DNA from 4 places in the Stenotrophomonas sp. STEN038 genome. Region 4 is predicted to be linked to each of the others. Evidence: predicted binding sites of a transcription regulator. Region 4 holds the regulator's gene; each other region holds the start of a gene.
What was found. Region 4 encodes FliA, which starts transcription of late flagellar genes. Its sites were predicted from a motif close to TAAAGTTTNNCNNNCNNNGGCCGATAA; they were not measured.
Positions count from the first base shown of each region.

Region 1: a site for FliA is predicted at 5,270-5,296, ahead of ACVOLS_RS12485 (methyl-accepting chemotaxis protein). Genes of this name have one in related genera too.
Region 2: a site for FliA is predicted at 5,484-5,510, ahead of ACVOLS_RS16500 (methyl-accepting chemotaxis protein). Genes of this name have one in related genera too.
Region 3: a site for FliA is predicted at 1,369-1,395, ahead of motA (flagellar motor stator protein MotA). Genes of this name have one in related genera too.

Region 1 is NZ_JBRRDW010000027.1:14,069-22,818, forward strand. Features, by position in the region: gene ACVOLS_RS12460 (class I SAM-dependent methyltransferase) at 1-208, opposite strand, end outside; gene ACVOLS_RS12465 (flagellar brake protein) at 552-1,319, shown strand; gene ACVOLS_RS12470 (chemotaxis protein CheW) at 1,539-2,030, shown strand; gene ACVOLS_RS12475 (hypothetical protein) at 2,154-2,537, shown strand; gene ACVOLS_RS12480 (methyl-accepting chemotaxis protein) at 2,621-4,993, shown strand; gene ACVOLS_RS12485 (methyl-accepting chemotaxis protein) at 5,348-7,507, shown strand; gene ACVOLS_RS12490 (CheR family methyltransferase) at 7,521-8,366, shown strand; gene cheD (chemoreceptor glutamine deamidase CheD) at 8,363-8,750, shown strand, end outside.
Region 2 is NZ_JBRRDW010000045.1:23,722-32,471, forward strand. Features, by position in the region: gene clpA (ATP-dependent Clp protease ATP-binding subunit ClpA) at 1-1,978, opposite strand, end outside; gene clpS (ATP-dependent Clp protease adapter ClpS) at 2,302-2,622, opposite strand; gene ACVOLS_RS16480 (hypothetical protein) at 2,727-3,203, shown strand; gene ACVOLS_RS16485 (NUDIX hydrolase) at 3,206-3,670, shown strand; gene mnmA (tRNA 2-thiouridine(34) synthase MnmA) at 3,667-4,788, shown strand; gene hflD (high frequency lysogenization protein HflD) at 4,798-5,412, shown strand; gene ACVOLS_RS16500 (methyl-accepting chemotaxis protein) at 5,539-6,738, shown strand; gene ACVOLS_RS16505 (hypothetical protein) at 6,815-7,069, shown strand; gene ACVOLS_RS16510 (bifunctional diguanylate cyclase/phosphodiesterase) at 7,414-8,750, opposite strand, start outside.
Region 3 is NZ_JBRRDW010000108.1:43-3,935, forward strand. Features, by position in the region: gene ACVOLS_RS21365 (classical arabinogalactan protein 4) at 218-637, opposite strand; partial or broken gene msrB (peptide-methionine (R)-S-oxide reductase MsrB) at 762-1,223, shown strand; gene motA (flagellar motor stator protein MotA) at 1,425-2,279, shown strand; gene motB (flagellar motor protein MotB) at 2,290-3,243, shown strand; gene ACVOLS_RS21385 (hypothetical protein) at 3,311-3,793, shown strand; gene ACVOLS_RS21390 (DUF4031 domain-containing protein) at 3,808-3,893, shown strand, end outside.
Region 4 is NZ_JBRRDW010000079.1:1,153-9,902, reverse strand. Features, by position in the region: gene ACVOLS_RS20295 (chemotaxis protein CheA) at 24-1,889, opposite strand; gene ACVOLS_RS20290 (protein phosphatase CheZ) at 1,893-2,513, opposite strand; gene cheY (chemotaxis response regulator CheY) at 2,513-2,905, opposite strand; gene ACVOLS_RS20280 (RNA polymerase sigma factor FliA) at 2,919-3,668, opposite strand; gene ACVOLS_RS20275 (MinD/ParA family ATP-binding protein) at 3,665-4,549, opposite strand; gene flhF (flagellar biosynthesis GTPase FlhF) at 4,536-6,368, opposite strand; gene flhA (flagellar biosynthesis protein FlhA) at 6,521-8,629, opposite strand; gene flhB (flagellar biosynthesis protein FlhB) at 8,626-8,750, opposite strand, start outside.

The DNA of each region.
Region 1 (8,750 bases), on a different contig from region 4:
ATCCAACCACCTTGCGTGCGCCTGCGCGTTTCAACAGACGCGAGTAGTAACCGCTGCCACAGCCATACTCCAGGACATCAAGTCCATCGAGTGGGCCCAGCGCCGCAAACACGCTTGGGGTTTCGATGTACTTCCGGAATGGCCAGGTTGCCATGTCCTCGTAGAGCGAACCCAACTGATCGAACTGATCTGCGGCTTCCTTGCTCATCTGCTGTTCCCTTGCGTTGAGGGTACTGCCCGGAAGTTGCAGATGCTCACGGATCACCGAATGTTAACTTGTGACCTAAATCGCCTTTTTAGACTATTTCACGCTGTCATCTCGAACATTAAGCCGCCACTCAGGTTCCTCCGTATACCCGTCAAAAGCCCGGCAGTCCGGACATTCGGCAAACCGCTAAATTCCGAGCACGCGCAGACAGGTAGGTAAATCACCGGGTGCGATTACCGGGCTCGTAACAGACGGACTAAAGATGTTAAAAAGGCGGCCGTTATCACAGTTTGTACCGCGTCCGACGCGGGCACACTGATCACCGCCCAACCGTAAAGTGTCCATGCCCGACCACGAATCGACTGCACCGACGCCCTCGCCACATGCCGGCAACCTGTATGCCGATGACCGCTACATGGTGCGCAACCCGCACCAGGTAAGGCATCTGCTGCAGGCCATGATCGACCAGCGCTCGATGATCAATGTGCACCCGGACGGCCGCGACCAGTCCTTCCCTTCGGCGGTGCTGGAGGTGGACATGCAGGGCCTGATGCTGGATGCCAGCCCGGTGCCATCGATCAACCGCTCCGTGGAAACCGCAAGCACCCTGCTCTGCTTTGGCCAGGTCGACAAGGTCATGGTGCGCTTCCAGTTGCAGGACCACCACCGCGTTGAACGCGGCGATCACACGGCCTTTGAGATGCCGCTGCCGGAGGAGGTTTACCACCTTCAGCGGCGCGAGTTCTATCGCCTGGAAACGCCGGTTGGCGATTCGCCGTATTGCGTACTCCCAGACCCGGACGGCGGCGAAGCCACCCGTTGGCGCGTGCTGGACATCAGCGCAGGCGGCATGGCGCTGCTGCTGCCGCCGGACCAGAACCTCCTCAAACTGCAGAGCCGCTACAGCTGCTTGCTGGAGGTTCCCGAAGGGGCCCCGATCAAGGCCTCGTTTGTGGTCTGCAACCTGCGCCAGCAGAAACAGCCAAACGGTTCGGAGATGACCCGCATCGGCCTGCGCTTCGACGACCTGCCGCGCGGCGCCGACAACATCATCCAGCGCTACATTTTCAGGATCGATCGGTTGCGCAAGGCGCGTAGCAACGGGGAGTAAGCCAAGGCAAGAGCAATTCCCGCCTTTTCGTGGATGACCGCATAGGGCAAACGCACAAGCGACGGCCAACGACGCAGCCACCGCCAACCCGGCCCGAAATCACAGTCCACGCTCCTTGCGCCGCGAAACCCACCCTGGTCCCTAAAGTCCCACCCGGTAGCGCCGATACCGGTGCATCAGCCGCATCGCATCGGCAGCCCGCCAGGACCAGGATCCGCCATGAATGACTCCCGCAGCACGTCCGCCGATACCACCGGTGGCGAGTACCTCAGCTTCACTCTCGGCAACGAGCACTACGGCGTGGATATCCTCAAAGTGCAGGAAATCCGCGGGTATGACGCCGTCACCCGCGTCCCCGATGCCCCCGACTACATCAAGGGTGTCATCAACCTGCGCGGCACCATCGTGCCTGTCATCGATCTGCGCCTGAAGCTGCGCCTGGATGAGGCCCGCTACGACGCCTTCACCGTGATGATCGTGCTCAACGTCGAGGACCGCGTTGTCGGCATCGTCGTGGACAGCGTTTCCGACGTGATCCCCCTCAGTGCCGAGCAGATCCGCCCGACACCGGAATTCGGCGCTGCAGTCGATACCCGCTTCATTTCCGGCATCGGCACCCAGGACGATCGCATGCTGATCCTGCTGGATATCGAGACCCTGCTCGATACCGCCGACCTCGGCCAGCCGAGCGTCGCCGAAGAAGCCGCCTGAGCAGCAGTTTCGCAAAGTCGATCACAGTTCCATGCATGCAATTCAAGCCCGACGACTACGGGCCGATAGCGATTGCATGCCTGTCCTCCCCGACCGGCCACCTATCCTTTCCCGGAGTTTCCGATGTACAAGCATGTACTTCCGCTGTTTGCTGCCACCGTACTGGCGACCGTTGCGTTCGACGCCGCCGCCGATGCCGAGATGATCCCGCCGGAAACCGCCGCGCGCTTCGCCGGCAAGGACGGCATGGTCTGTGGCAAGGTCGAGAAGGCCCGCTACGCCGAAGGTTCCGAAGGCCAGCCGACCTTCCTGCACATGGGCGGCATTTTCCCGCGCCACACCTTCTCGGCACGCATCGCCGGCAGCAACCGCAGCAAGTTCGGCTTCCCGCTGGAAACCCTGGAAGGCAAGACCGTCTGCGTGATCGGCAAGATCCAGCGCGACGCATCGCGCGCCGAAATCGAAGTGGCGTCGCCGGCCAACCTGAAGCTGGCAAACATCAAGTAATCCGCCTTTCGTCACGCCGGCCCCGCCGGCGTGCCACCCCGCCCCTGTGACATGGCGGGGCCTGTTCCCGGAGATCGCGCAAGATGCAGTGGATCAACTCGCTGAAACTGAAGCCGAAGCTGATGCTTACTTTCGGCGTCGTGCTGTTCGTCATGTTGTTGCAGGGAATCGTCGCCTACCGCGGCCTGCACTCGCTGAACAACGTCACCACCGACCTCGCTGAAAACCGCATGCCCAGCCTTCGCACCACCGGTGAGTTGAGTGGCATGGTCAGCGAGTACCGCAATGCGTCCTACCAGAGCCTGGTACGCGCGAGCGATGACGTCAAAGCCGACGCGAAGGCACGTGCCACCGAACTGCGCATGCAGATCGACACCACCATCGCCGCCTATCCGAAGCTGATCGACAGTCCCGAACAGAAGAAGCTGTTCGACAAATTTGTCGCCGACTGGGGCAAGACCGCAGCATCCTATGACGCGGTCACCGAGATGCTGGCATTGGACCTGCCGGATGACGCCATCGACACCTTCGTCGGCGAAACCCGCAACCTGCATCGCAATGCCTACGCGGCCCTGCAGGCGCTGGCTGCAAATGACAACAGCCGCGCCCAGGCAGCCGCCAAGCAAGCCGCGGAAACCTATCGCGCATCGGCCCTGCTCATCATCATCGCTGTATTGGTCGGCGGTGCCGCCGGCCTTGCGCTGATCTGGCTGTTCGCCGGCTCGCTGGTGAAGGCAATGCGCGGCGCCGTGGATGTTGCCACCGAAGTGGCGAGCGGCAAGCTGGACGGCTCCATCGACGTTTCGCGCGCCGACGAAGTGGGTGATCTGCTGCGCGCCATGCAACGCATGCAGCGCGACCTGCGCGAACGCATCGAGCGCGACCAGATCATTGCCAATGAGAACCTGCGCATCCGCACCGCGCTGGATTACTCGTCCACCGGCGTGTTCCTGACCAACAGCGACCTGGAAATCGTCTACGCCAACCGCGCCCTGCTCGACAAGCTCAACGAACACCATGAGCAGATCACTGGCGCACTCGGCCACTTCGACGCCAGCAAGCCGCTGATCGGCCAGCCGGTTACGGTGCTTGAGCACCGTGGCGAAGTCGACGGCAAGGTATTGGAAGCACTCGACAAGACCGGCGTCGTCAAGCGCGAAATGCGCTTTGGCGAAGCCGAGTTCGCGCAGACCATTTCGGTGATCCGCGACGACAACAATGTCGCCGTTGGCCACGTCGTTGAGTGGCGCGACCGCAGTACCGAAGCCCAGGTCGAGAAGGAAGTTGCGCGCATCATCGAGGCTGCCGCCGCAGGCGACCTCAGCGGCCGCATCGGGACAGCAGACAAGGACGGCTTCTTCCTGCAGCTCGCCAGCCAGATCAACGGCCTGCTTGACGCCAATGCCAGCAGCCTGGAGCAGATTTCCGCACTGTTGTCGGGCCTGTCGCGTGGCGACTTGACCGTGCGCATGCACGGCCAGTATCAGGGCGTGTTCGCTACCATGCGTGACGATGCCAACGCCACCGCCGAGCAGCTGACCGGTATTGTCGGCCGCATCAAACAGTCCTCGGTATCGATCAACTCCGCTGCCACCGAGATTGCCGCCGGCAACAACGATCTGTCGCGTCGTACCGAGCAGCAGGCCGCCAACCTGGAAGAAACGGCTGCTTCAATGGAGGAGCTGACCTCCACCGTGCGGCAGAACGCAGAATCGGCGCGCCAGGCCAACCAGCTCGCCATCGGCGCTGCCTCGGTAGCCTCGCAGGGTGGCGAAGTGGTCAGCCAGGTGGTGACGACCATGACCCAGATCGAGCAGTCCTCGCGCAAGATCGCCGAGATCATCTCTGTCATCGACGGCATCGCCTTCCAGACCAACATCCTTGCCTTGAATGCAGCGGTGGAAGCCGCACGCGCCGGCGAACAGGGAAGAGGCTTTGCCGTCGTCGCCTCGGAAGTGCGCACGCTCGCACAGCGTTCGGCGGGTGCGGCCAAGGAAATCAAGGGCCTGATCGACGACTCGGTCGGCAAGGTCGCCGACGGCTCGGCCCTGGTCCGCAAGGCCGGTACCACCATGGGCGAAATCGTTGCCTCGGTGCAACGCGTGACCGACATCATGGCCGAGATCTCCGCTGCCTCACAGGAGCAGTCGGCCGGCATCGAGCAGGTCAACCAGACCATCGTGCAGATGGACGAGACCACCCAGCAGAACGCTGCATTGGTAGAAGAAGCCACTGCATCGGCCCGCTCGATGGAAGAACAGGCCGCACATCTGGCAAACGTGGTATCCGTATTCCAGCTGGAAGAAGGCGCTGCAGTCACCGACAACCCGGCTTACGTACGTGAACCGGCCCAGCGCCCTGCCGTCCAGGCCGCCGTACCGGCACCCCGCCGTCGCGCAGCCGCTGCCCGCACCGCTGTAGCCGAACTGGCTGACTCGGATTGGCAGGAGTTCTAAGTACCACTGTTGGCGTCCGCGGCAACAATGCCGCAAACCAACGCGATTGAGTCACCCGGAGTCCGATGCCAGTCCCTGGCATCGGATTTCTTTTTTTTGGGCGGCGTAAGCCGCGAAGCCGACACAACGCCGATCAAGGTAAGGCCAGCAACCCGAACCAGCACCGGATTCGCGGCTTACACCGCTCCCACAATCAAACGACGCGGCGAGTCGGCCAGCCTTCTTCGCATACGTGAACGGATTGACCAGTTTGGCTGACATCCTCCTCCAAGCCGCTCAACTCATGCCGCTCGCGGCCGATAAACCGTTATCCCCTCACGCAGCGCTGATACCGCAAGGTAACCAGCGGATTCGATGACTATTTCCTCGCTCTGGAACAACTACATTTCCAATATCTCTGTCAGGCGCAAGCTGAACCTGCTGACCGCGCTGATCGTCATTGGCGTCATCGCCTTGTCGGTCATCGCGGCGCGCATGCAGTACCTGGACCTGTACGAGACCCGCAAGGCCGCGCTGCGTGCCCAGGTGGAAATGAGCTATGGCGTGCTGGATCACTACGCCAAGGAAGCCGAAACCGGCGCAATGCCGCTGCAGGACGCGCAGAAGTACGCACTTGCCGCGCTGCAGAAAATGCGGTCCGATGGCGACGTCAACTATTTCAACATCTACAGCAACAAGTACGTGCTGTTGATGCATCCGTTCCGTGCCGACCTGGTTGGCAAGGATATGAAGGACTTCCGCGGTGAAGATGGCGTGCGCCTGTACTACGACCAGGTCGAGGCTGCACGCAAGGGCGGCGGCTACGTTGCCTACAGCTGGGCGAAACCAGGCAAGGATGGTGTGGTCGGCAAACTTGCCTATGCAGGGATGTATAGCCCCTGGAATTGGGTCGTCTCCAGCGGCGTCTACATGGACGATCTGCAGGCTCAGGCCCTGAAGTTCACCGCGATCATGACGGTAGCCGGCGGCGTACTGGTACTGCTGGTACTGGCGCTCAGCTGGATCATCGGCAATCGCATCGTACTGCCGCTGCGCAACGCAACCGCCGTGGCCACAGCCATTGCCAATGGCCGCATGGACAACCGTATCGCTGCCCCCAGCAAGGACGAGACCGGCCAACTGCTGAGCAGCATGTCGCACATGCAGGACCAGCTGCGCGCGGTGATCGGTGCGCAGGCCGAGATGGCACGCCAGCATGACGCCGGCATGATCCGCTATCGGATCGATGCCAGCAGCTTCCCCGGCGACTACGGGGTAATGGTGGAAGAAACCAATGTTCTGGTAGGCAATCACATCGACGTCAAGATGCAGGTGATTGCCTTGGCACAGCGCTATGCCGTTGGCGACCTCAGCCAGGACATGCCTTTGCTGCCGGGCGACAAGCGTGTCATCACCGACACAATGGCTGCAATCAAGAACAACCTCGCCGCCATAAACAACGAAATCAAACGCCTGGGCAGCGCGGCAGCGGCCGGTGATTTCAGCCAGCGCGGCGATGAAGACCGCTTCGAGCACGACTTCCATGCGATGGTCCGCTCGCTGAACACCATGATGCGGGTCAGCGATGACAATCTTGGGGAAGTATCACGCCTGCTGCAGGCGCTTGCTGACGGCGACCTCACCGTCAAACTCAGCGGCGACGCCCAGGGTGTCTTCGCCAGCATGCGTGAAGACGCCAATAGCACCGTCACCCAGCTTGCCGGCATAGTCTCGGGCATCCAGCAGTCGGCTGACAGCATCAATCTGGCCGCGGGCGAGATTGCCACCGGCAACGCCGATCTCTCGCGCCGCACCGAAATGCAGGCCGCCAACCTTGAAGAAACCGCTGCGTCGATGGAGGAACTGACCTCCACCGTGCGCCAGAACGCAGAATCCGCGCGGCAGGCGAACCAGTTGGCCATCGGTGCAGCCGGCGTTGCCTCCCGCGGTGGCCTGGTGGTCGACGAAGTGGTGACCACCATGGGTCAGATCCAGCAGTCCTCGCGTCGCATCGCCGACATCATCAGTGTGATCGATGGCATCGCCTTCCAGACCAACATCCTGGCGCTGAACGCTGCGGTGGAAGCTGCACGCGCGGGTGAACAGGGCCGCGGCTTTGCGGTGGTTGCCGCCGAGGTCCGAACCCTCGCCCAGCGCTCGGCGGCTGCCGCCAAGGAAATCAAGACGCTGATCGAGGATTCGGTCGAGCGCGTGGACGAAGGCTCGCAGCTGGTACAACAGGCCGGCACCACCATGGGCGAGATCGTGACCGCGGTACAACGGGTCACCGACATCATGGCCGAGATTTCCGCCGCCTCGCAGGAGCAGTCCGCAGGTATCGAACAGGTCAACCAGACTGTCATGCAGATGGACGAGACCACCCAACAGAACGCCGCCCTGGTTGAAGAAGCCACCGCGGCGGCACGCGCGATGGAAGAACAGGCCACGTTGCTTGACGAGGCAGTGGCGGTGTTCCAGCTGAGTACAAAACCTGCTGCGGCAAACCCGTCACCAGCGCTGGCCTTGGCCAGCTGAGCGCACAGACACCATGATCGATATGGACAGCAACGAGCGGGATTTCGAGTTCAACGACCGTGACTTCCGCCGCGTCTGCGAGCTGATCCACGCGCGCGCGGGCATCGCACTGGCGCCGGCCAAGCGCGACATGGTCTACGGCCGTCTGTCGCGGCGGCTGCGCAACCTGGGCCTGCGCTCGTTCAAGGACTACCTCGACCAGCTGGAGCAGCATGGCGGTGAGGAATGGCAGGCATTCACCAATGCGCTCACCACCAACCTGACCTCGTTCTTCCGCGAGCCGCATCATTTCGACAAGCTGCGCGAGGAGCTGCAGGCGCGTGCGTCACATGCACCGCTGAAACTGTGGTCGTGCGCTGCTTCCACCGGCGAAGAACCATACTCCATGGCGATAACGGCTTGCGAGGCGTTTTCGTCGATGACGCCGCCGGTACGCATCATTGCCACCGACGTCGACACCCAGGTACTGGCCACGGCCAGCCAGGGTGTCTATGCGATGGACCGTATCGCAGGCCTGGACCCAGCCATGAAGCGGCGCTACTTCCAACGCGGCAGCGGCCCCAATGAAGGCAAGTGCCGGGTTGTGCCAGCGCTGCGGGCCCTCATCGAATTCCGCCCGCTCAACCTGCTGGCCAACCGCTACGACGTGGGCGGCCCGTTTGATGCGCTGTTCTGCCGCAATGTGATGATCTATTTCGACAAGCCCACCCAGCGCGGCATCCTGTCGCGCCTTGTGCAGCACATGGACGACGACAGCCTGCTCTATACCGGCCACTCGGAGAACTACCTGCATGCAGCCGATGTGATCCAGCCCTGCGGGCGCACGTTGTACCGCCGCAGTCGAAGGAACGGCGCATGAAGAATCCACAGCAACATCCCGATGAGGTGATGCGCTACCGCGACACCCGTTTCCAGACGATTGCCGCCAAGCTCCTGCCCACCCAGTACCTGGTGGTGGATGACGATACCGCGTTGACCACCATCCTGGGTTCCTGCGTTGCCGCCTGCATCCGCGACCCCATCCTGGGGATCGGCGGCATGAATCACTTCCTGCTGCCCGAAGGCAACATCGGCGACGGCGCGCCTGCGCGCTACGGCAGCTACGCCATGGAACTGCTGATCAACGACCTGCTCAAGCGTGGTGCCCATCGCAAGCGGCTGGAAGCCAAGGTATTCGGCGGCGCCAATGTGCTCAAGGGCTTCACCAGCAATCCGGTCGGCACACGCAACGCGGAGTTCGTCC
Region 2 (8,750 bases), on a different contig from region 4:
GCTCGAAGCCCAGCGGCTGGAACTGCACCACCGCATCCAGACGGTTGCGGAACTCCGGGGTGAAGCTCTTGCGGATCACCTCCATCGCATCGGTGGCATGGTTCTGCTTGGTGAAACCGATCGAGCGGCGGGCTGCCTGGGTGGCACCGGCATTGGTGGTCATCACCAGGATCACGTTCTTGAAGTTGGCTTCACGGCCGTTGGTGTCGGTGAGCACGCCGCGGTCCATGACCTGCAACAGGATGTTGAAGATGTCCGGATGCGCCTTCTCCACCTCGTCCAGCAGCAGCACGCAGTGCGGCGTCTTGACGATTTTTTCGGTCAGCAGGCCGCCCTGGTCAAAGCCGACATAGCCCGGAGGCGCACCGATCAGGCGGCTGACCGAATGCGGCTCCATGTACTCGGACATATCAAAGCGCACAAGTTCGATACCCAGCTGCAATGCCAGCTGACGGGTTACCTCGGTCTTGCCGACGCCAGTGGGGCCGGCGAACAGGAAGTTGCCGATCGGCTTGTCGGGGCTTGCCAGCCCGGAACGCGACAGCTTGATCGCCGAAGCCAGCGACTCGATACCCTGGTCCTGGCCGAAGATCACCATCTTCAGATTGCGCTCCAGATGCTGCAGCACGTCCTTGTCAGTGGCGGTGACCTGCTTGGCCGGGATCCGCGCCATCTTGGCGACGATGGCTTCGATTTCCTCGATATCGATACGCTCCTTGCGCTGCCCCTCCGGCAACAGGCGCTGGCGTGCACCGGCCTCGTCGATCACGTCGATGGCCTTGTCCGGCAACAGGCGATCCGCAATGTGCTTGACCGACAGGTCCACCGCCGCCTGCAAGGCATCGTCGGCATAGGTCACGCTGTGGTGTGCCTCGTATTTCGGCCGCAGGCCCTTGAGGATCTCGAAGGTCTCGCCGATGGTCGGCTCGACGATGTCGATCTTCTGGAAGCGCCGCGCCAGGGCGCGATCCTTCTCGAAGATGCCACGGTATTCCTGGAACGTGGTCGACCCGATGCAGCGCAGTTCACCTGAAGCAAGGGCCGGCTTGATCAGGTTGGAGGCATCCATGGTGCCGCCCGACGCCGAGCCGGCACCGATGATGGTGTGGATCTCGTCGATGAACAGCACCGAGTTGGGAATCTTCTTCAGCGCGGTGATCACGCCCTTCAGGCGCTTCTCGAAGTCGCCACGGTATTTGGTGCCAGCCACCAGTGCGCCCAGATCCAACGAGTAAATCACGGCATCGGCGAGCACATCCGGCACTTCGCCATCGACGATGCGTTTGGCCAGGCCTTCGGCGATGGCGGTCTTGCCGACACCGGCCTCACCCACGTACAGCGGGTTGTTCTTACGGCGGCGGCACAGTACCTGGATGGTGCGCTCGATCTCATCGCGACGCCCAACCAGCGGATCGATCCGCCCGGCCTTGGCCTGCTCGTTGAGATTGCTGGCGAACTCGGCCAGGGAATCGCCCTTGCCTTCACCATCGCCGCCTTCGGCCCTGCCCTCGCCCTCAAGCGGGGAAGACATCTCCGGGTCATCGCCACTCTTGCCCACGCCGTGGGACAGGTAATTGACCACATCCAACCGGGTCACGTCCTGCTGGTTGAGGTAATAGACCGCATGCGACTCTTTTTCGCCGAAGATAGCGACCAGCACATTGGCACCGGTGACCTCCTTCTTGCCGGAGGACTGTACGTGGTACACGGCACGCTGCAGTACCCGCTGGAAGCCCAGGGTGGGCTGGGTGTCGCGGCCGTCGTCCTCGGCCAACAACGAGACCGAGGCATTGATCGCCTTCTCCAGCTCGCGGCCCAGGCGCTCCAGGTCTGCACCACAGGCCTTGAGTACGGCCTGCGCCGAAGCGTTCTCCAACAACGCCAACAGTAGATGTTCAACCGTCATGTACTCATGACGGGCTTCTCGGGCGCGCTTGTAGCACTGACCAATATCCTGCTCGAGGTCTTTACTGAACATAAGGCACTCCGGTTGCGGTTGGAGACAATATGCGGCCTGACGACGATTTTTCCAGCACCGTAATGACGAAGATGTAGACGCCGGGCCAGCAGGCATGGCAAATCGCCCGCATCCGTGAATCCTGCATTCATTTTCGACGCGGGAACAGGGGCTTGGATCGGGATTGCATGCCTCGTGCGAAACGCATCGTTCCGCCAGCTCAAGCTCCCGCACCCGGGCGCATCTGCAGTTCTACAGCAGGCCAGCGGCCGCGACGGCACCGATGCTGATAACCATGCCGCATTGGAAAAAGGCAGGGCGCAGGGTCAACGCCCAAGGCCCGGTCAGGCCCGCTCCATCGTGCACATCAGCGGGTGCTGATTCATGCGCGAAAACTCGTTGACCTGGGCAACCTTGGTCTCTGCGACTTCGCGGGTATACACACCGCAGATGCCGCGGCCGCGGGTATGGACGTGCAGCATCACCTGGGTGGCCTTGTCCATGTCCATGGAAAAGAAGCTCTGCAGGACGGTCACCACGAAGTCCATCGGGGTGTAATCGTCGTTCAGCAGCATCACCTGGTACTGCGGAGGGGGCGCAACCTCGGGCTTGCCGGGGGCTACCAGCAGGCCGTGTTCGCTGTCGTGTTGGGTCTTCTGGGACATCCGCCGATTATAGCGGTTCCAGGTGGCTGTCTTTTGACCATTGGACGTCTACCCCCTTGCCCCCGCACAATTTGCAGGCTAACCATCCATTCCTTGGGGAAAACATGAAGAAATCTGTACTCAGCATCGCCTTGCTGACCTTGGCTGCCGCTGCCGCCGGAACCGCGTTCGCCGGTGAACCGGACCGTGCGGTCGGCCGCCTGCTTGATACGCTCAAGTACAAGTACGAAGTGGACAGCGATGGCGACTACCAGCTGGTCTTTGAAATGGACGATGACCGTACCCAGCTGGTGTTCGTGCGCTCCAATGTCGAAACCTATGGCAGCCATCACGTCCGTGAAATCTGGTCGCCGGGCTACAAGTCCGAGGGTCCGCAGTTCCCGGCCCTGGTCGCCAACCGTCTGCTGGAAGACTCCAACGACTCCAAGCTGGGCGGCTGGGTCAAGCAGGGTGACGTGGCCATGTTCGTGGTCAAGGTTGACGCCGATGCCAGCTCGGAGGTGATCTCCGATGCCATCGACGCGGCCGCCAAGAGCGCCGATGCGATCGAACTGGAAATGACGTCCAAGGACGAGTACTGAGCGTGAATGCATTGCAGTCCCAGCGATGGGCGCCACATGTGACCGTGGCCACCGTGGTCTCCCGTGCAGGGCAACTGCTGCTGGTAGAGGAAGAAAAGAACGGCCGGCGGGTATTGAACCAGCCAGCCGGGCATCTCGAGCCAGGCGAAAGCCTGCTCGAGGCGGCCGTGCGTGAAACCCGCGAGGAAACCGGCTGGGACGTGCACCTGACCGGTTTCATCGGCAGTTATCAATGGACGGCTGCCGACGGCACCCCGTTCCTGCGTTTCGCCTTCGCCGCCGAGCCGCTGCAGCATCACCCGCAGCAGCCGCTGGACACCGGCATCGTGCAGGCCTTGTGGATGAGCCCGGTTGCCCTGCAGGCCGATATGGCGCGACTGCGCAGCCCGCTGGTCTGGCATACGATCTCCGACTGGCTGGCGGGGCAGCGTTACCCGCTTTCGATCGTGCGACAGGTGGCACCGTGAGCAATCCCAACATCGTGGTGGGCGTTTCCGGCGGCGTGGATTCGTCGGTGGCCGCACTCACCCTGGTCCAGCAAGGCCTGGATGTCGCCGGTCTGTTCATGCAGAACTGGGCCGACGATGGCAGTGGACACTGCCGTGCCGAAGATGATCGTCGCGACGCGGTGGCGGTCTGCGGTCGGCTCGACATTCCCTTCCACTTCCGCGATTTCTCAAGCGAGTACTGGCAGGGCGTGTTCGAGCACTTCCTGGCCGAATATGCGGCCGGCCGCACACCCAACCCGGACGTGCTGTGCAACCGCGAGGTCAAGTTCAAGCACTTCCTGGACGCCGCACGCGAGCTGGGTGCCGAGCGCATCGCCACCGGCCACTATGCCCAGGTCGACCACGCCGGCGGCCGCTGGCGCCTGCTGCGCGGTGCCGACCGCGGCAAGGACCAGAGCTACTTCCTGCACCAGCTGGGCCAGACCCAGCTGGCGGCCACCCTGTTCCCGATCGGGCACATGGAAAAGAGCGAGCTGCGCCGCATCGCCCGCGATGCTGGCCTGCCCACCCATGCCAAGAAAGACTCGACCGGTATCTGCTTCATCGGTGAACGCGATTTCCGCGAGTTCCTGGGCCAGTACCTGCCGGCCCGCGAAGGTGAGATCCAGGACCCCGATGGCCAGGTAATCGCCCGTCACCCCGGCGTGTTCTATTTCACCTTGGGCCAGCGCGAAGGCCTGAACATCGGCGGCGTGCGTGGGCGCCCAGCAGCCCCCTGGTTCGTGGTCGGCAAGGACGTGGCCCGCAACATCCTGTACGTCGACCAGGGCCATGACAGCCCTTGGCTGCAGTCCAACTGGCTGCGCAGCGAAACCATGCATTGGATTGCCGGCACCCCACCCGCCCGTGAATTCGAATGCACCGCGCAGACCCGCTACCGGCAACCGGACGAAGCCTGCACCGTGAAGGTGCGTGATGACGGTACGCTGGATGTGCATTTCGCACGGCCGCAACGCGCCGTCACTCCCGGCCAATCGCTGGTGCTGTACGACGGCATGGAATGCCTGGGCGGCGCAGTGATTGCCGCCACCGATGCACCCCTGGAGCGCCGTTTGGCTGCCCCTGTTTCCCCTTGAGAGATGACCATGACCTTTTCCATCGATGACCGCGTACTCGCCTTGGCTGGCATTGCCCAGGCCTTGCAGCAGGTGCGCCGCATCGCAGAAACCGGCCATTCGGAAAGCGCCGTGGTGCGCACCGCAATGGACAGCGTGCTGCGTATTGACGCCAGCTCGCCCGCTGCCGTGTATGGCAGTGCCACCCAGGTCGAGCCCGGCCTGCGCCTGTTGCGCGATTACTTCCGCAACCAGGGCAAGGACGACCTGCTGCCGCGGCTCGCCCTGTCGGTGATGCAGCTGGAGCGTCGCTTCGTGCGTGAAGGCGCCACGGTCGACAAGGTGGAAGCCGGCATCGAACGCGCCGCCGGCATCGCCCGGGAGCGCGGCGACAGCTGCCATCCGGACGTATTGAGCGCGATGGGCGCGCTGTATGCGGACACCATCAGCCAGCTCAAGCCGAAGATCATGGTGCAGGGCAACCCGCACTACCTGGGCCAGGCGATGGTGGTATCGGAGATCCGTGCGCTGCTGCTGGCTGCGGTACGGTCAGCGGTACTGTGGCGCCAGCTGGGCGGCGCTTACTGGGATTTCCTGTTCTCGCGCAAGGCCATGCTCGAAGCCATCGAACGTCGTCTGCGCTGATTTCCAAGGCCCCCAATCGCAGTGGTTGCGGGCCTGCATCGCAAAACCTCCCGGGATTCACTGCAGTGGGCTAAAGACACCCTGCCCACTGCCGATACTGCATTCGTGACTCTCCCGAGAACGTCCATGTATTCACGTATTGCAATCCGTTTGGCAGCCCCGCTTGTCCTCACCCTTCTGGTTGTGGTCGCTGCCGCCCTGTCCTGGCCCTCCGCGGCCCTGTGGGCGATCCTGACCACCATGGTGCTGAGCTGGCTGGTGTTTGCCTGGTGGAGCGTGCATTCGCAAAGCCAGCGCTCGCCCGAGCACGCCAAGGTACTCAAAGAGCAGGACCAGCTGCTCAACGAGCTGCGCAGCTTTGTCAGCAACGAAATCGACGGCTCGCGCAGCGAGATCGAGCGCGCCCGTGAGCTGATCCGGCAAGCGGTCGGCGGCCTCGGTGGCAGCTTTGATGCGATGAGCCGCAAGTCGCGCCAGCAGAGCCAGGCACTGGCCCGCATCGTTGACCGCGCCGGCGACGAAGGTGGCGGTGGCAATGGCGGTGTCGACGTGGCCCGCTTCGCCCAGAACGCCAGCCATCAGATGGAACAGCTGGTGGAAGCACTGGAGCAGGTCAGCGGCCAGAGCAGCAACACCGTGCAGCACATCGACCAGATGGCGCAGCACCTGGATGGCATTTTCGCCCTGCTCGAAGACGTCAAGTCGATTGCCGACCAGACCAATCTGCTGGCCTTGAACGCCGCCATTGAAGCAGCGCGTGCCGGCGAAGCCGGTCGTGGCTTCGCAGTCGTGGCTGACGAGGTGCGCAATCTGTCCGAGCGCTCCACCACCTTCAACGAGCAGATCCGCAAGCTGGCCCACAGCTCCAAGGACGCCATCGCCAAGGTGCGTGAAACCGTCACCCACATGGCCTCGCGCGATATGGACCGGTCGCGCGAAGCGCGCCATGAGGCCGCTTCGATGCTGGACAGCGTGGCTGCCATCAATGCTTCGCTGGGTGACGGCATGCGTGAAATCTCCGAATGTGGCCGCGCCATCGACGGCAGCGTCGCCGAAGCCGTGCGTGCCCTGCAATTCGAAGACATCGCCACCCAGGCCCTGGGCGGCGTGCATACCCATCTTGACCGTCTTGGTGCGATCAACCGCGAAGCCGTCGCGCTGCAGGAACTGCTGCACCGCAACGGCGGCGTGTTCGATGGCGAAATGGTCAGCGCGTTGCAGCGCACCGGCAGCCGCCTGCGCGAAATGCGCGTGGAATGGGAGCGTCCGCCGCACAAGCCGGTGTCCCAGCAGAGCATGGGCGCAGGCACGGTGGAGTTGTTCTGATTTCACCCCGCCCCCTTCTGCATCCGAGCCCCGGCCCTTGGCCGGGGCTTTGCTGTGGCTGCAACCGCGCTGATATATGCTGACACCCCGCTCCACCGCCAACTGCAACGCCGAGCCAGCACCGCAGGCTGATGACGCCATGCCCCTTTCTACAGCCGCCAACGGCATCTCGTTGAGCCGACGCGAACAGCTCGCGCTGCTTGAGCAGCGTGCACAGCAGGAGCTGCTGGAGCTGCGTGCACTGCGTGCCCAGGCCAACCCTCCCGGCCACGCAGAAGAAGACACCGATTGGCTGACAAGCTGCATCGACTGGGACCTGTCTGTTCCCTGATAGCTACCCTCAAGCTGCACTTGGCCGGGCTACACATCTGCGCGCACCGCGGTCCTCTTTGTGGAAGCGGCGTGAGCCGCGAAGCAAGAACAGCACCCGCTCGCGGCCTGCAAGCAACACCAGCTTCGCGGCTGACGCCGCTCCCACAGACAAACAGCATGGTGGCCTTGGCCTGCGCGCACTCCGCTTCTTTTGTAGGAGCGGCGTAAGCCGCGAAGCAAAGACAGCATCAGATGAACGCCTGTATGTAACCCCAGCTTCGCGGCTCACGCCGTTCCTACAGACAAAGAAAAAGCCCGGCTGCGGATCACGCAGCCAGGCTTGGTTGCTTCCGTTGCCGACGATCAGTGGGTCGCGCTGATCGTCGTGATCGAGCCCACGCTCGGCAGTTCTAGCACCTCGCCCGGGCCACTGCGCAGCCACTGCACCATCTCGCGCGGTCGCAGTGGCCGCGAGAACAGATAGCCCTGCAGCTCGTCGCAGCCCTGCTGGATCAGCATCGTTGCTTCGGCAGGCGTTTCCACGCCTTCGGCCACCACCAGCATGCCCAGTGCGTGGCCAAGATGCACGATGGCCTGGGTAACCTCGGCGGTGCCGACATCGTGCAACATGCCCTGCACGAAGCTGCGGTCGATCTTCAGCCGCTGCACCGGGAAACGGTTCAGATAATGCAGGTTGGAGAAGCCGGTACCAAAGTCATCCACCGCAAGTGGAATGCCGTGCTGTTCAAACACATCAAAGCACTGGCGCAGTGCATCGGTGTCGCGGATCAGTGCCGACTCGGTCAGTTCCAGCTCCAGCCGCTGTGGCGGCCAGCCGTACTGCTGGCAGATGCTGACAACGCGTTCGGCAAAGCCGCGATCACGCAGCTGCAAGGCCGACACGTTGACCGCGATGCGCTCGAACTTCAACCCAGCCTGCTGCCAGACCACGGCCTGCCGGCAGACTTCCTGCAGCACCCAGTCGCCGATATGGATGATCTCGCCGCATTTCTCGGCGATCGGAATGAACTCGGCAGGGCTGCATGAACCAATCCTGCCGCTGTTCCAGCGCAGCAGCGCCTCGATGGAGGGTATCGCATCGCCGTTGGCATGCACCAGCGGCTGGTAGACCAGACTGAATTCGTCGCGCTCGACCGCGCCATGCAGCGCATGCTCGATCTCGACCCGGCGCTGGGTGCGTGCCAGCGCATCCTGGCTGTAATACTGGTAGGTATTGCGACCGGCTTCCTTGGCCGCGTGCATCGCCGCATCGGCGGCACGCAGCAGGCTGTCGAAGTCGTTACGCCCCTCGTCCAGCAGCGCGATACCCACGCTGGCGCCAACCTTCAAGGTGACATCCTCGCGGTAGAGCGGCTCGGCCAACGAGGCAATCAACTTGCGCGCCACATGCCCGGCGTCTTCCTGTTCCACCAGGTTGCGCAGGATCACGATGAACTCATCACCGTTGAAGCGGGCAAACAGATCGGCATTGCGCAGGTTCTGGTGCAGGCGCGCAGCCGCTGCCTTCAGCAACATGTCGCCGGTGGCGTGACCAAAGGTGTCGTTGATGCTTTTGAAGCCATCCAGGTCGATGAACAACATCGCCAGGATGGCACCGCGTTCGCGTGCCTCGATGATCGCTTCCGAACCTTGCTCACGCAGCAGCATGCGATTGGGCAAGCCGGTCAGCAGGTCATAGT
Region 3 (3,893 bases), on a different contig from region 4:
ACCTGTCGTCCCGCCACAGGCGCGGCTTAGGCGATACGGGTGAGGCCCTTTTGCCGAGCATGGCTCGGCGCTACGCCCCCTCCCTTTGGACGCAGGCCAAGGGGAGGGCTGGGGAGGGGTCGCCTTTAGCTTGCGACGCTCCTGCCGAGCATGGCTCGGCACTACAACGATGCTCTATCGATGAAGCCTCTGCCGAGCATGGCTCGGCACTACAGGTTCAACGTGTGCCGGCTGGCGGCGGCACTACCTGCTGCCCAACACCACTGGGCACGGTGTCGTAATAGCGATTGGTGCGTGTATCCAACACCCGGCCCGGGCTGGTCTGGCGCATCTGCGGCGCCGGCTGGCCCTTGCTGTCGTAGATCGGGCGCACGGGCTGCGGCGGCTGGGTGATCGGCTTTACCTTCGGTGTTGGCTTGGGCTTGGTGACCGGTCGTGGCGGTAGCGGCCGCACATCCTCCTGCTGTGGATCGGAGGGAACCGTTACCGGCTGCCGCGACGGCGGTGGCGGTGGCGGTGGCGGTGGCAGCGTCACCGCACGCGTTGCGGTCGGCGACGGTGGCTGCTGCAATTGCGCCTGCGCGAACAACGGCACGAGCGCCAGCACTGCCAACGTCAGATACGTCATCCGTTTCATCGGCATTTCCCCGTTCTTCCACCTGCCGAGCATGCGCCGGCACAGCTTGCGCCGCCATGAATGCGCGCTTGGACTGGCCCCTGCCCGCCCCTACCATTGATATCTGTCCCACGGATGCCGCGCCATGACTGCCTTCGATCTAACCCCTCCCAGCACCACCCAACGCGATGCCATGATCGCCGGGCTCAGCAACGAGGAACAGCGCGTGCTGCTGCATCACGGCACCGAGGCGCCGTTCTGCGGCGTGTTCCTGGATAACAAGCGTGACGGTGTGTATTGCTGCCGCCTGTGCGCGCTGCCGCTGTTCCGCTCCAGCACCAAGTTCGACTCGGGCACTGGCTGGCCCAGCTTCTTCGCCCCGTTCGATCCGGCGCATGTACGCGAAATCCGCGACATCAGCCACGGCATGATCCGCACCGAGATTGTCTGCGCACGTTGCGGCAGTCATCTTGGCCACGTGTTCCCGGATGGCCCGCCGCCGACCTTTGAACGGCATTGCCTGAACTCGGTGTCACTGGGGTTTGTCGAGAACGGCCAGCCGTATCCGGATCCGCTGCAGCGTGGTGGTGCCGAGGCAGAGCCAGCAGCGTACCCAAGCGCGCCACCTTTAGTGCCCAGCCATGCTCGGCAGGGGCCTTCCCGTGTAGTGCCGAGCCATGCGCGGCAGAAGCGTTTCCGGTAAAGCCCCAGCCGAGCATGGCTCGGCTCTACAGGGGCTGTTGCGCCCAGCCTACAGATTTTCCGCTGACGGCCGACAACGGGATATCCCCTCCCCTTGTCTGCCCCCATGCTTATCATCGTTGGCCTGCTCGTTGTCATTTTCGCTGTCCTGGGCGGCTACGTCGGTGCGCATGGCCGCTTGGGCGCGCTGTGGCAGCCCTACGAGCTGGTGATCATCGGTGGCGCCTCGTTCGGCGCGTTCCTGATCGCCACCCCGCTCAAGACCGTCAAGCAGACCTTGCGGGCCACGCTCAGCGTGTTCAAGGGCCCGCAATACAAGCAGCAGGACTACCTGGATGTGCTCAGCCTGCTCTATGAACTGCTCAACAAAGCCCGCCGCGAAGGCTTCATGGCGCTGGAAGAACACGTCGAGAACCCGCAGGACAGCGCGGTATTCGCCAACTACCCGAAAGTGCTGGCCGACCACCATCTGCTGGACTTCATCACCGACTGCCTGCGGCTGATGATCGGCTCCAACATCGAGCCGCATGAGCTGGAACCGCTGCTGGAACTGGAGCTGGAAAAGCACCACCACGAGGCGATGGAACCGGCCCACGTGCTCAACAAGGTCGCCGATGGCCTGCCCGGCTTCGGCATCGTCGCCGCGGTGCTGGGCATCGTCATCACCATGGGCTCGATCGGTGGCGACATCAAGGAAGTAGGCGCCCACGTGGCCGGCGCGCTGGTCGGCACGTTCCTTGGCATCCTGCTGGGTTATGGCTTCGTCGGCCCGCTGGCCGCGGCGCTGGAAGCACGCGCCGAGCAGGACGCACGCATCTACGAATCGGTGAAGACCGCGCTGCTGGCCTGCCTGCGTGGCTACAACCCGAAGATCGCGCTGGAATTCGCCCGCAAGACCGTGCCCTCGGCACTGCGCCCGGGCTTCAGTGATTTCGAGCAGCACCTGAAGTCGATCAAGTAAGGCGCGCGCCATGACCGAGACCAAACCCACGGTGATCGTACGCCGGGTGAAAAAAATCCAGGGCGGCGGCCACCACGGCGGTTCGTGGAAGGTGGCCTACGCCGACTTCGTCACCGCGATGATGGCCTTCTTCATGGTGCTGTGGCTGATGGCTGCCACCACCAAGCCCGAGCGCGCGGCGATTTCCGAATACTTCCGCAACCCCAGCCCGCTGGCCGGCAGCAGCAGTACCCCGGCGCCGGGCATGGCCGGGCCCGGCGGCGCCAGCACCTCGATGATCAAGCTGGGCGGTGCCACCGATGTGTCGCGCGGCAACAGCAATGATCCCTTCCAGAACCAGCAGGAAGCGGTGCCCACGCCGGTACAGGAGCGCGAGCGCGACAAGCAACGCCTGGAAGCCCTGAAGCAGGAGCTGCAGGAAGCGATCAGCAAGAGCCAGGCGCTGGAGCCGTTCAAGGACCAGCTGCTGCTCGACATCACCCCGGAAGGCCTGCGCATCCAGATCGTGGACAAGCAGAACCGGCCGATGTTCGACCTCGGCAGCGCGCGGTTGATGCCGTATACGCAGACGATCCTGGTGGAGCTGTCGCGCTACATCAACCAGGTGCCCAACCACATCAGCCTCACCGGCCATACCGACACCACCGCCTATTCCACCCAGGTCGGCTACGGCAACTGGGAGCTGAGTGCGGACCGCGCCAATGCCGCGCGGCGTGCGCTGCTGGAAGGCGGCATGGATCCGGCCAAGGTGGCGCGAGTGGTCGGATTGGCGTCCTCGGTGCTGTTCGACAAGAGCAACCCGCAGAACCCGATCAACCGCCGCATCAGCATCGTGGTGATGAGCCAGGAAGCCGAAGCGGCGGCACTGAATCAGGCCGACAGCCTGCCGGTGCCGGTAACCGCCGTCGTCCCGGCGACCGCTGCAGCAGCCCCGGCGGAAGGGGTAAGCGACGGCCCCGGCTGAGCCCTGTTCCGGCAGCAGGGGCCCGGTGCGCCTACAATGGGCATCGTTTTCCTATCAGCCGAACATCATGTCCAAGCTCTCCAAAGCCAAGCGCGACAAGCGCAAGAAGCAGGCCCCGCGCCGCCCGTTCGCCCGCCTGAACGCCCAGCAGCAGGTGCAGAACCACGCCGTGCTGGTCAACGAAGAAGGCCAGGTCGTGGCCGCCATCGGCCTGCAGGGCAACGAGTGGCTGCTGGCCATCGGCGGCCAGACCATGGGCAATGCAGACAACCCGGTACCGATGCTGGCCATGCTCAAGCACCTGGCCAATGTGCAGGAGAAGGAAGGCCGCAAGGTCACCCTGGAATACTCCGCAGCGCTGCAGCAGATGATCGACGACCTGGCCGCTGACGAAGGCAAGACCGCCGACGATTACCTGGCTGGTCTGGTGTCCGAATTTGAAGGCATCGAAGGCGAGGAAGCCGCTGAGGCGGCTGCTGACGACGCCGCGGGAGAGACCATCGCGATCGCCGAAGAAGTCCCGGCTGACGACGACAAGCCCAAGGCCTGAGTCCAGGGCTGAACGTGACGGTCTATATCGACGATGCGGTACATCCCTGGCGCGGTGAGCGCTGGGCGCATCTGATGGCCGACACCTTGCCCGAGCTGCA
Region 4 (8,750 bases):
CGCTGGAGGGGCTGGGTCATTGCTTACCCCTGCACCCCACGCAGCCCATCCACATCCAGAATCAGCGCCATGCGGCCGTCACCAATCAAGGTGGCGCCGGCATAGCCGTTCAGGCCGCGCAGCGCACGCGGAAGCGGTTTGATCACCACTTCCTCGCGGCCACGTACCTGGTCCACCACCAAGCCGAAACGGGCTTCGCCCATCTGCAGTACGACGATGGTCAACAACGTCGATGGCGCCGGGGTAACTCCCAGCCATTGGCGCAGATCCAGCAGCGCCAGTGTGTGGCTCTTGCGATCCAACACCGCGCGACCGTCAAACCAACCCAGTGAGGTCGCCGGGGCGTGCAGCACTTCCATTACCCGTGCCAAGGGCAGGGCGTAGACGTCTTCGCCGGCCTGCACCAGCAGGGTCGGCAGGATCGCCAGGGTCAGCGGGACGCGGATCAAGAAGCGGCTGCCACGGCCCAGTTCGGATTGGATCTGGATCTGGCCGCTGAGCTCACGGATCCGCGACTGCACCACGTCCATGCCAACGCCACGGCCGGAGATATCGGTTACTTCCTGCTTGGTCGAGAAGCCGGGCAGGAATACCAGGTGCAGGCACTCTTCGCTGGTCAGGCGGGCGGCGGCTTCCGGGTCGAGCAAGCCCTTGTCGCGGGCCTTGGCACGCAGGCGTTCCGGGTCAATGCCGGCGCCGTCGTCCTGGACTTCGATGCTGACGTAATCGCCTTCCTGCTGGGCGGACAGGCGCACCCGGCCCATCCGCGGCTTGCCTTGGGCCTCGCGGAGCTCAGGCGATTCGACACCATGATCGATGGCGTTACGGACCAGATGTACGAGCGGATCGGCCAGTGCTTCGACCAGGTTGCGGTCCAGTTCGGTATCGGCGCCGATCAACTCCAGATCAACTTCCTTCTGCAGCGAGCGGGCAACGTCGCGGGCGACTTTCGGGAAGCGCGAGAACACCTTGCCGACCGGTTGCATGCGGGTGCGCATCACCGCTGATTGCAGGCGTGCGGTGGCGATATCCAACGTCGATACCGCGCGGTCCAACTCTTCGTCCTTCAGGCGCATGCGCAAGGTCTTGAGCCGGTTGCGGGCCAGCACCAGTTCGCCGATCAGATTGACGATGGCATCCAGGCGCTTGGTGTCCACGCGCACGGTGTGCTCGGGCTCGGCGGCTTTTGCTGCGGCGGGTTTGGCCGCGCCCGCAGTGGGGCGGGGTGCGACAGCGGGCGCGGCTGTTGGCTTGGGCTTGGGGGCGGTCGCAGGAATGGCCTGCACGGCGACAGCGCCGGGAGCGGCACCGCCATGCAGCTTGTCCAGCAGGGCTTCGAATTCGTCTTCGTCGATCAGCTCATCGCTGGCCTTTGCGGCTGCAATGGGCTGGGCGCCGGGCGTACCGTTTCCATGCAGCTGGTTCAGCAGGGCTTCGAATTCGTCTTCGCTGATCAGGTCGCTGTCACCCGCAGGTGCAGCGACTGGTTGCGCGGCTGCGACGACCGGTGCGGCGCCAACATCGAACTGCGCGATCAGCGCAGCAGGTGCGTGCTCCGGTTCGGTGCCCGAAGACACGGCGTCGAGCATGGCTTGCAGCCAGTCCAGCGATTGCTGGGCGGCATCGAAATGGTGCGCCAGCAGTTCGGCTTTGCCAGCCCGCGCCATGCCCAGGGTTTCTTCGGCAGCGTGGCACAGCTCCACCATCGGATGGATCGCCAGAAAACCGGCGCCACCTTTCAGCGTGTGGAAGCCACGGAATACGGCGTTGAGCTGGTCACTGTCGTGCGGTGCCTGTTCCAGCGTCACCAGCTGCTCGCCGAGGCGATCGAGGATCTCCTGCGCTTCGAGAATGAAGTCGGCGGCGATGTCGTCGGCAAAAGCACTCATGGCTTACAGCCCCAGGTCCGAGAGCAGGTCGTCGGCGTCCACCTGGGACACGGCGTGGCGGTCCAGGCCATTGACGGCCGGGCCAGCCAAGCCCTGGTTGCGTGCATCTTCTTCCGGCGGCGGCAGGCCGAGCGCGCCAAAGCCTTCATGCACGCGACGGACGATGCCGACCACGCGGCGGATGATCTGCCCGGTCAGGTCCTGGTAGCTCTGGGTCAGCGCTACTTCGGTGAGGTTGTGGCGGATGCGTTCGAGGATTTCACCCTGATCGGCATTGAGTCCATCCGCGCGCAGGCGTTCGGTCAGTGCGCGGCATTCCTCGGCCAGGTCCAGCGTGCGATGGGTGGCCTGCTCGGTCATCTGCACCACGTGGTCCAGGCGCGCGCAGGCATCATCCAGCTCGCCGGCTTCGCTGGGCACGCTGGGCAGTTCGCCCAGGGCCTGGCCCAGTTCGCGTGCGAGCCGGCCCAGTCCGGACATCATCGGCTGCGTGCGTAGGGCGGCCAGTGCGTCGATTTCCCGACGCCAGCCAGCCTCATCGCCACTTTCCAATGCTGCCAGTGCGTCCTGCAGGCGCTGCACCAGGGCTGATTTGTCGCTCAATGCTTCGCCGAGCTGGTTCATCAGGCGCTCGCTGCCAGGCGTTCGAAGATCTTGCCGAGCTTCTCTTCCAGCGTCTGCGCGGTGAACGGCTTGATGATGTAGCCGTTCACGCCGCTCTGTGCGGCCTCGATGATCTGCTCGCGCTTGGCTTCGGCGGTGACCATCAGTACCGGCAAGGTCTTGAGCTTGGCATCGTTGCGGATCGCCTTGAGCAATTCGATGCCGGTCATCACTGGCATATTCCAGTCGGTGACGACGAAGTCGAACGACTGCGTCTGCAGCATCGACAGCGCGGCATGCCCGTCCTCGGCTTCGGCGGTATTGGTGAAGCCCAGATCGCCGAGCAGGTTCTTGACGATGCGGCGCATCGTCGAGAAGTCGTCAACGATCAGGATGCGCATGTTCTTGTTCAAAAGACTTTCCTCTTCATGGTTCTTCGAGCCCGGCGTCGGCCGCCTCGAAAATCTTCAGTCGGCCACGCAGACGCAGCGTGGCCTGGCCGTGGATCTGACAGACGCGGGATTCGCTTACGCCCAATACCGCGCCGATTTCTTTCAGGTTCAATTCCTGCTCGTAGTACAGCGACAGCACCAGCTGCTCGCGCTCGGGCAATTGGCCGATGGCCTTGCCCAGCTCGGCGCCGAACTGGCTGCGCTCCAGCACCTGCTGCGGGTTGGGGCCGCCGGTGGTCGGGGTGTCCAGCTCGCCCTGGTCTTCGATGTGCGATTCCAGGCTCAGCACCTGGCCGCGCGAGGCGTCTTCGACCAGACGCATGTACTCGGGTAGCGGCAGCTCCATCGCCTCGGCTACTTCGCTGGCGCTGGCCGAACGGCCAGTGCTCTGCTCAAGGCGGCGAATGGTGGCGGCGGCGTCGCGGGCGCGCCGGTGCACCGAGCGCGGTACCCAGTCGCCGCGGCGGATTTCGTCGATCATCGAGCCGCGGATGCGGATCGAGGCATAGGTTTCGAACGAGGCACCCTGCTCAGCGTCATAGCTGCGCGAGGCCTCGATCAGCCCCATCATCCCGGCCTGGATCAGATCATCGACCTCGACGCTGGCGGGCAGGCGCGCGGCCAGGTGGTGGGCGATGCGACGTACCAGGTCGGCGTGGCGGGCAATGCAGTCATTGGCCGCGTTGCGCTGGACTTCACGGTATTGGGCGGCTGCATTGTTCATGCCTTCACCTTCTGCTGGATGATGCGTTCCAGGAAGAATTCAACGCCGCCGCGCGGGGCGGTTGGGGCTTGCCAGCGCGCGGTGCGACGGGCGATTTCGTTGATGGCCAGCGAGGCCGGTGCGGAAGGGTAGAGCTTGACCACCGGCTGCTGGCGTTGCACCGACAGGCGCAGCCAGTCGTCCTGCGGCACGCAGCCCAGGTAGTTCAGCGAAACATCGATCAGGAACTTCTCGCAGACCCGCACCAGCTTTTCGTACAGGGCGCGGCCTTCGTTCGGGTCGCGGACCATGTTGGCGACGACCTGGATGCGGTCCACGCCGCGCTCGCGCGAGAGGACCTTGATCAATGCGTAGGCATCGGTGATCGAGGCCGGTTCGTCGCAGACCACCACCACGGTGTCCTGGGCGGCCTGGCAGAAGGTCAGTACGCTGTCGGTGATGCCGGCGGCGGTGTCGATGATCATCACATCGAGCTCGCGCTCCAGCTCGGAGAACACGTTGACCAGGCCGACATGCTCGGCCGGCAGCAGCTCGGCCATGTGCCGACGGCCGGAGGCGGCGGGCACGACCAGCACGCCGTTCGGGCCTTCGATGATGACTTCTTCCAACGTGGCGCGCCCGGCGACCAGGTCGGCCAGGGTGTGCTTGGGCTGCAGGCCCAGCACCACGTCGATGTTGGCCAGGCCCAGGTCGGCGTCGAGCAGCAGGGTACGTTTGCCCATGCCTGCCAGTGCCACGGCCAGGTTGGCCGAGACATTGGTTTTACCTACACCGCCCTTGCCGCCAGTGACCGCGATGGTGCGTACCGGGCCGGCCGGTTCGTGCCGGGTTGCCGACAGCGGGAAGGTGTTGGTCAGCTTGGCGTACTCACGCGACTGCATTGTTCAACTCCGTGTTGCAGGGCATATCGGCCGCGCGGCGCAAATCTTCAAGGCGGAGTACAAGATTTGCGGCAGAGGCCCGATAAAGGTCTTCCGGAACGTCCTGGCCGTCGGTCACCCAGGTGATCGGCAGGCGGTGATCGACCGCCACCGACAGGGCCGAACCGAAGCGGCCGGTCTCGTCCAGCTTGGTCAGCACCACGCCCTGCGGGTTGGCGGCGCTGAAGCGGCGTACCACTTCGTCCATGTCCTGGAAGGCGGTGTTGGCCGGCAGTACCAGTAGGGTGCGGATCTGGCCGGCGGCGCGCAGCCACTGCAACTGGGCGGTGAGGGCGCGGTCGCGCTGGCCGAGGCCGGCGGTGTCGATCAGCACCAGCTTGTAGTCGGCCAGCTTCTGCAGCAGCTGGTTAAGGTCGGTGCCGCTATTGGCCTCGTGCACGGCGATGCCGAGCTGACGGCCGAAGCCGTACAGCTGCTCGCGGGCGCCGATGCGCTGGGTATCGGTGGTGACCAGGGCCACATCGCGCGCGGCATGGGCTTCGGCGAAGCGCGAGGCCAGCTTGGCGATGGTGGTGGTCTTGCCGGCACCGGTGGGGCCGACCAGGGCGATGACGCCACCGGTTTCCATCGGGTCGACCGGGGCGATCGGCAGCTTCTTGGAGATCAGGCCCAGCATCAGCCCGCGGGCGCGGCTGGGGTCGATGTCGGCCGGGATCTGGGTGGCGACGTCGCGGGCCAGGCCGGCGTCGAAACCGTATTCGTCCATCAGGTCCAGCGCATTGGCGCGCACCGCGCTGCCACGCAGGCGTTCATCGGTGAAGCGGTTCATCTCGCGCTCGATCAGGTGGCGCATGCCGGCCACTTCCTGACGCAGCTGGCTGAGCTGTTCGTCGTCGCGGGCGATGATCACCGGGGCGCTGGTCACTGCGCTCACCGGGGAGCTGGCCGCAACGGCCGCAGTTTCGGTGGTTTCAACAGCGCGGGTGACCGGCGCTTCCGCTGGCTGCGGGCTAGCGACGGCGGTGATGGCTGCTACCGCTGCGACCGGGGCTGCGATTGCCTCGATTGCGGGCGCGACTGCGACGGGTGCCACGGCGACCGGAACAGGGTTGAACACCGGTGCGACAGGAATCGCGGGGATGGCTGCGGCAATGGTCGGCTGCAGCAGCTCCGGCTCGGGCATCGGCGGATCGATGACGAAGCGCGCGCGTTCCATCGGTGCGGGCGGCTCGATGGTGACGGCGGCGATGGCGTCGGCAAAGCTGGCCTGCTGGGTGACCGCTGGTGCAACGGCCAGCGGAGCGACCGCAGCGGCGCTGCCGGCCGGACGGAAAGCCGGCACCACCGGCAGTTCGTCGGCACTGGCCGGCTGGGTGGCGAAGAAGGTCTGCGAGACCGGTGCGCGCGGAGCAACCGGTTCGACTTCGGCGGACTTGAGCAGGCCGGCGAAGCGGCTGCCCGGTGCCAGCTCGATGCTGTTGTCGATGGAGCGGCCGGTGGCGCCAACCGCCGAGCGCGCCAGTGCGGCGACGGCCGAGGTGGTGGCGGTGACCGGTTCCGGCTCCGGTGCCTTGCGGCGGGTCATCGCGGCCATGATGGCTTCCGCTGCACTGCGCGGCTTGGCCGGGGCCGGTGGGGCTGGACGGCTGGCTTCCAGCGCCTGCTTCACTGCGGTCTCGTCGTAGTGCGCGGCCGCCACGATCTCCACACCTTCCTCGATCCGACGGTTGGACAGGATCACGGCATCGGGGCCGTGTTCCTTGCGCACGAGGTTCATGGCGGTGCGCATGTCAGCGGCGACGAAACGTTTGATCTTCATGCTTTGGTACCGGGAGTGAGGCTGCGGCGAAGGAGTGGCGTTGGCGATGTCGAACATGGCGTGGCGGGCTCCTTCTTGCGGAATGGGTGCGGTGCAGCAGGTGTCTGGTTTCCGTCACCGGCATTGCGGCCGGTGTCGGTTTTCGGGCTGCCTCAGCTGATCGTGCCGACCAGCTTCAGGCGTTTGTCTTCCGGCACTTCGCTGTAGGCCAGGACCGACAGCGAAGGAACGCTGTGGCGGACCAGGCGCGCCAGCGCGGCGCGGACCGGGGCCGGTACCAGCACTACAGCCGGCTCGTTGCGGGCCTCCTGCTTGCCGACGCAATCGGCAAGGCTTTGATGGAGGCGTTCGGCGAGACCAGGTTCCAGTGCGGCGCCATTGCCTTGCGTGGACTCCTGCAAGACGCGTTCCAATTGCGGGTTGAGGGTGAAGACCGGCAGCTCCGGCGAGGAACCGGCGATTTCCTGGACGATGAAACGGCCAAGCGCACCGCGTACCGAAGCTGTAAGCGCGGCGGGGTCCTGGGTGACCGGTGCGGCTTCGACCAGCGCTTCGGCGATCTTGCGCAGCTGGCGGATCGGGATGCGTTCGATCAGCAGGTTCTGCAGCACGCGTGCCACGGTGGACAGCGGCAGCGCCTTGGGCGAGAGGTCTTCGGCCAGCTTGGGGGCGCTCTTGGCCAGGGTCGCCAGCAGCTGCTGGACTTCTTCATGGCCGAGCAGTTCCGGCGCGTGCTCGCGGATCAGGTGCGACAGGTGGGTGGCGACCACGGTGGCCGGATCGACCACCGTGTACCCCAGCGACTCGGCATGGGCGCGCTGATGCGGCTGGATCCAGGTGGCGTCCAGGCCGAACGCCGGATCCTTGCCGGCAATGCCTTCCAGCGTGCCCATGGCGCTGCCTGGGTCCAGTGCCAGTTCGCGGTCCGGATGGATGTCGGCGGTGCTGACCGGTACCCCATGGATCAGCAGGCGGTAATGGGTGGCCGGCAGTTCCAGGTTGTCGCGGATATGTACCGGCGGAATCAGGAAACCCAGATCCTGGGTGAGCTTTCGACGCACGCCCTTGATGCGCGTCATCAGCTCACCACCCTGGGCCTTGTCGACCAGTGGGATCAGCCGGTAGCCGACTTCCAGACCCAATGGATCGACCGGGCGCAGTTCGTCCCAGGTCAGTTCGGCGGTGGGGGCTGGCTGCGGCTGGCCGAGGGCGTTCAGGCCGCCTTCGTTGGCCGAGGTGTCATTGGCGGAGGTCTTGGCGGCAGCGCTGGTCTCGCGCTTCCACAGTTTCCAGGCGATGAAGCCCAGGATCGCGGCCAGGCTGAGGAAGGCCAGGTTCGGCATGCCCGGTACCAGGCCGACCAGGCCGATGATGCCGGCGGTGATGGCCAGTGCGCGGTATTGGCCAAACACCTGACCCATCATCGCCTCGCTCATATCCTGCGAGCGCGAGGCGCGGGTGACCAGCATGGCCACCGCGCTGGAGACCAGCAGCGCCGGCAGCTGTGCCACCAGACCGTCACCGATCGACAACAGCGTGTACGTGGCGGCGGCGTCGCCAAACGGCATGTCGTGCTGCAACACACCTACGGCGAGGCCGCCGAGCATGTTGATGAACAGAATCAGGATGCCGGCGATGGCGTCGCCACGGATGAACTTGCTGGCGCCGTCCATTGCACCGTAGAAGTCGGCTTCCTCGCGGACTTCTTCTCGGCGGACCTTGGCTTCCTCGCGCGTCAGCAAACCGGCGTTGAGGTCGGCGTCGATCGCCATCTGCTTGCCGGGCATGGCGTCCAGGATGAAGCGCGCGGTCACTTCCGACACGCGTCCGGCACCCTTGGTGATGACCACGAAGTTGATGATGGTCAGGATCGCGAACACCACGATGCCGACCGCGTAGTTGCCGCCGATGACGAACTCACCGAAGGCGGCGATCACCTTGCCGGCGGCTTCGTGGCCATCCTGGCCATTGAGCAGGATGACGCGGGTGGAGGCCACGTTCAGCGCCAGCCGCAGCATGGTGGTGACCAGCAGCACGATCGGGAAGATGGTGAAATCCAGTGGTCGCTTCACGTACACGACGGCCAGCAGCACCAGCATCGAGATCGCGATGTTCAGGGTGAACAGGGCATCCAGCACCGGTGGGGCCAGCGGCACCACCACCATTGCCAGCAAGGCCAGCACGATCAACGGCGCGCCCAGTCCATGCCGCAGCATGTCCAGCACGCGGCGTGCGGAGAAGCCCGAAGTCTGGGCGCTCATCGGGTGCCTCCCTTGCCGAATTCATCAATTTCGATGGGTGCCATCTGCGGCATCGGGCCAGTGCGCCATTGGCGCAGCTGGTAGACGTAGGACAGGACCAGGGCAACAGCCGAATACAGTC